2 linked regions of the Gemmata palustris genome follow. The protein of the gene in region 1 interacts with the protein of each later gene in a pairwise test. Links are inferred from orthologs where the notes say so. Each region holds a gene or a part of one and is shown on either strand. Other genes may lie near its edges. The genes, in order: rsfS and J8F10_RS17310.

What was found.
Region 2: the proteins of rsfS (region 1) and J8F10_RS17310 interact in binary tests that used the Escherichia coli proteins (3 or more experiments, as listed by UniProt). The link is inferred for Gemmata palustris from one-to-one orthologs.

What each region holds. Positions count from the first base shown.
Region 1 is NZ_JAGKQQ010000001.1:1,807,043-1,810,219, reverse strand. Bases 1-2,856 are described here. They hold rsfS (ribosome silencing factor), read right to left. Parts: upstream 1,708-2,856; coding sequence 1,294-1,707; downstream 1-1,293. Other genes in these bases: J8F10_RS07295 (phosphoglycerate dehydrogenase), read left to right, coding at 2,244-2,856; argS (arginine--tRNA ligase), read right to left, coding at 1-1,167. Outside these bases: more of J8F10_RS07295, read left to right, coding at 2,857-3,177. UniProt on the Escherichia coli protein: Functions as a ribosomal silencing factor. Interacts with ribosomal protein uL14 (rplN), blocking formation of intersubunit bridge B8.
Region 2 is NZ_JAGKQQ010000001.1:4,201,656-4,204,844, reverse strand. The notes cover bases 185-3,052. They hold J8F10_RS17310 (ATP-binding protein), read left to right. Parts: upstream 185-963; coding sequence 964-2,142; downstream 2,143-3,052. Other genes in these bases: J8F10_RS17300 (DUF5682 family protein), read left to right, coding at 2,812-3,052; J8F10_RS17305 (GxxExxY protein), read left to right, coding at 2,252-2,641; J8F10_RS17315 (hypothetical protein), read left to right, coding at 185-886. In the rest of the region: more of J8F10_RS17315, read left to right, coding at 1-184; more of J8F10_RS17300, read left to right, coding at 3,053-3,189.

The sequences.
Region 1 (3,177 bases):
GTACAGCGCCACATCCGGCTTGAACGTCTCGGCGCGGTACTTGACCGTCGCGAGATCGGTGGTGGTGTAGGTGAACGCGCCGTCGCGCTTGCGGATCAGAGACACGTTCTCCGGCCCGAAGCGGATGATGAGCGATCCCCCCTCGCCCTCTTCCGACACCCCCGCGGCCTGGATCGATTCGACCACGTCGGTGAGCATGGGCTGGTAGAAGCTCTCGCCGTGCTCGTGGTCGAACGGCAGGATTTCGAGCTTCCTGTAAACCTTGTGGATCTCCTCCATGCACGGCGGCATGAACTCGTGCCACAGTTTCAGGTTCTCCGCGTCGCCGGTGTGGAGTTTTGCAGTTTCCTCGCGACAAGCGTTCGCGACTGGGTTGGGAGCGGGCGGCCCTTTCGCCCCACCCTCGTCGTCATAGTCGTCGGGATCACTCGCGCGCTTCAGCCCGTTGATGTACACGCGCGTCAGTTCCGCGACCGCGTTCGTCTGGAACGCGGCCTCGTCGCGGTGGTGCGTGAACCCGCGCGACAAAATATCGACGGTCGTCGTGAGGTTGCGGATGAGAACGTACAGGCGCGCGAGTTCGCGCACGGGGTTCTTTTTGTACGCCTCTTTGTTGAGGAACGTGCGGTATCCGTAGAGCAGGATGCCGAACTGTGTCCCCCAGTCACCGAGGTGGTTGTCGGCGATGACCGTGTGACCGAGGAACCGGAGGACGCGAGTAAGTGCGTCGCCGATGATCGTGCTGCGGAGGTGCCCGACGTGGAGCGGTTTCGCCACGTTCGGCGAACTGTAGTCGATTACGAACCTCTTCGATTTCACCGCAAGTGAAACACCGAGCTTCGCGTCAGTGGCGATTCCCGCAATCGCTTTGGCGAGGAAATCCGGTTTCAGGCGCAGATTGATGAACCCCGGACCCGCGACCGTGGGAGCTTCTAACACGTCGTTGGCGGGAAGGGCGGCGATGATCTCTTTCGCGACTTGTTGCGCTTCTTTTGGGCGATTCAAAGTCTTCGCCAGCGCCATCGCGCAGTTCGCCTGGTAGTCGCCGTGGTCCGCGTTCGAGGCCGGTTTGATGGCGGCGAGCAGGTCCGGTACCTTTGCTCGGTCCGGCGCGAGTGCGGTCAGCGCCGGCTCGAACAGCGAACGGATTTGCGTCAGCAGGTTCATCTCAGCGGCCCGGGGGTCTCGGCTAAAGCGACTGTCGGCCGAAACCGACACCCCTTAGAGGCGCAGTTCGGCCGACAGGTTCGTTATAGGAAGGCTCACGGGAACATCCCGTGAGCGGTAGCGGGTTTAGTCTTCGTTCTCCCAGTCCACCTTGATCGCGTCCGCCCACAGCTCTTCGAGCTTGTAGTAGTCGCGGGTGTCGGGGTCGAACACGTGAATCATGATGTCGCCGTAGTCCTGCACGATCCACTTACTCGCCTCGTACCCTTCGATGCCGATGCGGGTGTCCCCTTCGGCGCGGAGGGCGGCGTCCGTTTCCTCGGCCAGAGTGTGAATCTGGCGGCGGCTGGCGCCGGTGGCGATGATGAAGTAATCGAACAAAGGGGTGCAGGGACGGAGGTCCAGCACCAAGATGTCGCGCCCCTTGTTGTCGGCGATGGTTCTCGCCGCGAGGCAGGCCCGGTGAAGGGCGCTGCTAATGGGGCGGGCGGAGTGTGGGGCGGGCACCGTGCTCACCGTGTTCAACGTAGCGGTGTTCAAGTGGCCTCCTTCAGGGCATGGGTGTTGCCTCCGGAGGGGCGGGGTGCCGCGTCCCAACAGGTGTGAAATGCACCGTTGTCGTGGGCCTTCCTCCGGGGTCGATTCGTCGACCGAGCCATGCCGGCTGATGCGCGGTGCGGGACGTCCGCACCTTCTAAATGTATCATCAGCCGGGTTGTGTCATGCGTCAAGCAACATGGCCTCGATTCACAAAATGCGGCGCATTAAACGCGCCCCAGCCCCTACTTTTGTTCCCTAATCCTAACGTCCCGCCGCCCCGACCTTAACAAAGCCTTCAAATCCGTGGGTCCGGGGCTTGGCGGACGGACACCGTGTCCTAGTCGCGGGTTCGTTTCCGGGCGCGTCATTCACAACACGGACGCGAATCTGTATCCTTCTCGTAACACCGGGTACCGGGTATCGGGAGACACGGGGTTCGGAACCACATTACTGCGGCTCCATTCACCGACTCGACCGTACCGGCTCTTCTGCTTTCGCTACCCGGCTCACCAATTTTGAACCCGAAGCAATCTCCCATGAGTCGCCGCGTCCTCGTCGCTCCCGCCCCGCTCCGCGAGATCGAGTTCACCTACGGCCCCATTCTTCGGGGAGCGGGATATACTATTGAATACCCGCCGCGCGACAACGTTCTTACCGAACAACAGATGAGTGTGGCGGAACTGCTCGCCCAGTTGCCGGGGTGCGTCGCCTCGCTCGCGGGCAGCGAACCCTACACGCGGGAAGTGATTGCCGCGGCCGCGGGCGCGGGCCTGAAGGTCATCGCCCGTGCGGGGGTCGGGTACGACGCGGTGGACCTACAAGCTGCGACCGATCACGGCGTCGCGGTGTGTTACGCGCCCGGCACGAACCAGGACGCGGTCGCCGAACACGCCTTCATGCTCATGCTCGCGCTTTCTCGCAAACTGCGGGAACAGGACACCGAAATCCGGGCCGGTTTGTGGCCGCGCCGGGCGGTCGGTAACCTCCGCGGGCAGACGCTCGGGATCGTCGGGCTCGGGCGCATCGGGAAGGCCGTGGCGAAGCGCGCGGTTCCCTTCGACCTGAACGTGATCGCGACCGAAATCGAGCCGGATCACGCTTTCGCCGCGGCTCACAACGTCAAACTCGTGCCCCTCGAAGAGCTGCTGAAGCAGTCGGACATCGTCACGCTGCACGTCCCGAAAACGCCGCTCACGAAGAACCTCATCAACCGCGAGACGCTCGCGCTCATGAAGCCGACCGCGTTCGTGTTGAACACCTCGCGCGGGGGCGTGGTTCACGAAAAGGACTTGTACGAAGCGCTCGTTGCCAACAAAATCGCGGGAGCCGGGTTGGACGTGTACGAGGTCGAGCCGCCGAAAACGAACCCGCTGTTCGGACTCGATAACATTATTCTGACCGCGCACACGGCCGGTGTGGACCAACAGTCGCGCCAGGACATGGCCCGGCTCCCGGCGAACGCCATCGTCA
Region 2 (3,189 bases), 2.4 Mb from region 1 along the record:
CCGGCGGCTCACGTTCTTCCTCAACCGCGCGTGGCTGCTCAGTCGCGGAATGGGGCACGCCCTCGACACCAGTGACGAGAAGGAGTACGACCGCCTCACGTGGGCACCTCCCGTGCAACCGCTGCCCGCGGTGGAGGTCGTGTGCCTCGGTGCGGTGAAGAAGGTCGCAGAAAATGCCTTCGTGATGTTCGAGTTTCGGCTGCGTGTGGTCGCGGACGCCGGTCCTGTGAAGGCCGGCCAGAAGCTCAGTTGGTCCGCGGTGTTCCCAATCAAGAAAGGGCAGGACATCCCGCCGGAGGGGTTCTTGCACCTGCCACAAAAGCAAAAATTCGCGCCGTTCTTGTTCCTCGAACGCACGACGCTGAACATCGCGAATGCGACCGTTTCCGGTGACGATGTCGGTGGCTGGCGTTTATCGCTGACCGACACGAGTACGATCGCAGTGGGTAAGCCGTTCACCGAGTGGGGCCGGTTCCTCGCGTGGTCCCCTCAGAGTGCGCTCGATCGCCTGGCGAAGCACGTTCCCGGTCCGCTCGATCTCGACACCGAACTGCAAGAAGAGGTCGTGCTCCGCGATTACGAGATCGGTAAGGCCGAGGACGGCGACGAACCCGGCCAGACCGTTTACCCGATCACGATGGGCGCACTCACCCTCCACGCACTCATTGGCGCGGGGGCCGAGGGCAAGGCGCTCAAGAAGTGCATCGACGAGGTCCGCAAGGTGCGCGGCGCGAACCCGCCGCTCTTCGGGCTGATGCACTACGAGCGCTGCCGGCTCGTGTTTCAACCGCTCTCGACCTTCCCCAGTAGCCCGGACTACATCACGATCTCGAAGGAGAACGTGAACAAGGCCGCGCTGCTCAAGGCAATGGACTTCCGATCGTAACCCGGCGAACCCCGCACCCCGCGGGGTTCACTCACCCTCCGCACTCGCGTGCGGGGTTCACCAACTCAGCACGACACATGGCCAAGAAACCCGCCGCCGCGCCCGCGCCGCAAGCCACTGCCGATAGTGGCGCGGTCAGCCCCGAAACCGTGCTCCGCGAGCCCGCCGAGAAGCGGTACGCGGACCAACTCGAAGCGCTCCGACAGAACGACACCGAGACGCCGCCGACCAACTGGAAACTGTCGCCGCGCGCGGTGCTCGCTTACGTCACCGGCGGGAAGAGCCTCAAAGCGACGATCAACGGCAAGAGCGTCGAAGTGCCGATCACGCGGAAGTTCTTCGGCGACGACGGCGTCGTGGAGCGCTCCATCGTCACGCTCGCGTCGGAACGGGCGCTGTTGCTCGTGGGCGAACCCGGCACCGGAAAGAGCTGGTTATCGGAACACCTCGCGGCGGCGATTTGCGGCACGTCGCTGCTCACGATCCAGGGCACCGCGGGCACCACGGAAGAGCACATCAAGTATTCGTGGAACATCGGCCGCATCATCACGGAAGGGCCGACGGCGGAGAACCTGATCCCGTCGCCCGCGATGCTCGCGATGCGGAAGGGGGCGCTGCTCCGGTTCGAGGAACTGACGCGGTGCGTGCCCGACGTGCAGGACGCGCTCGTGTCCATTCTTTCGGACAAGGCGACCGCGGTGCCCGAACTCCCCGGCGACGCGATGGTGTTCGCCAAGCCGGGGTTCAACATCATCGCCACCGCGAACACGCGCGACCAGGGCGTGAACGAACTCTCGGCCGCGCTGAAGCGCCGGTTCAACTACGTGTACATCCCGATCGTGGGCGACCAGAAGACGGAAGTGAAGATCGTGCAGCAGCGGTCCGCGGAACTGCTCGAGCGCTACAACCTGCCGGCCAAGCTCAGTCCGCCCGTCATCGAACTGCTCGCAACAGTGTTCCGCGAGATCCGCAACGGCAAAACGAGCGATGGCGTGAGCATCAAGAAGCCGAGCACCACGCTCTCCACGGCCGAGGCGATCGGCGTCGCGCTGGACGCGGCGCTGCACGCGCGGTTCTTCGGCGCCGGGGAAGTCGGCCCGGCGGACATCGCGCGCAACATGGTCGGCGCAGTGGTGAAGGAGGACCAGGAGGACAAGGTCGCGCTGAAGGAGTACGCGACCGTCGTCGCGAAGAAGCGCGGCGCGAAGGACAAGAGCTGGAAGGAGTTCCACGACGCCCTCGTGGAACAGTTGTGAGCGTAGAGAAGGCAGCTTTCACCACAGAGAAAACCAAGAGAGACGCAAAAAGCAGATTTCACCGCAGAGGGCGCAGAGAGCGCAGAGAAAACCCAAAAACGGAGAGCGCGTGAAAGAGCAACTCAATGCGATATCCGAAACCGTTATTGGGGCAGCGATCGCGGTTCATCGCGAACTCGGTCCGGGCTTGCTGGAGTCCGCTTACGAAGCGTGCCTGGAATATGAATTGATCGATCGGGGGTACTCGGTTGAGCGCCAACTTTCCTTGCCCGTGCGCTACCGCGGCGTCTCAGTGGATTGCGGCTTCCGGATCGATCTGCGCGTGAACGGTTTGGTGATTGTGGAACTTAAAGCGGTCGAGCGGTTGGAGCGGATTCACGAAGCGCAAGTGAACACGTATCTGCGTTTAACGGGCCTACACCTTGGATTGCTAATGAATTTCAACGTGACCAGGATGATAGACGGTGTCAAGCGCATCGTGCGCGAGTTTCCGGAGTGATTACCGCGGCAGCACAGAGAAAAAGAACCGTTCTCAATACTCTCTCTTGGTTTTCTCCGCGCCCTCTGTGCCCTCTGCGGTGAATCTGCTTTTCAAGGTTCTCACTGGTTTTCTCCGCGTTCTCTGCGCCCTCTGCGGTGAAATCTGTCTTCTCTACGCTCTGGTGAGCCATGTCTTCTCAAATAACCGATGCCGGCCTCGACGCGACCGAGATCGCCAAGCGCGTGGACGCCGTGCTCGCCGACCCGCTGTACTGGTTCCCGGTGCGGCACCACTCGCCGACCACCGCGCGCCACGTTCAGGCCGCGATCGCCGCGCGCAAACCGAAGGTCGTGTTCATCGAGGGGCCGTTCGAGGCGAACGACCTCATTCCGCACGTCGTTGATACCGCCACCGCGCCGCCGGTCGCCATCTACTCGTCGTACCGCGACGACGACAACGTTCTCGGGCTGAACGGGTACGCGAGCGCGGCGCCGGACATCCCCGCGCGGTTCGCGGTGTGGTACCCGCTCACGCCGTACTCGCCCGAATACGTCGCGATGAAGACC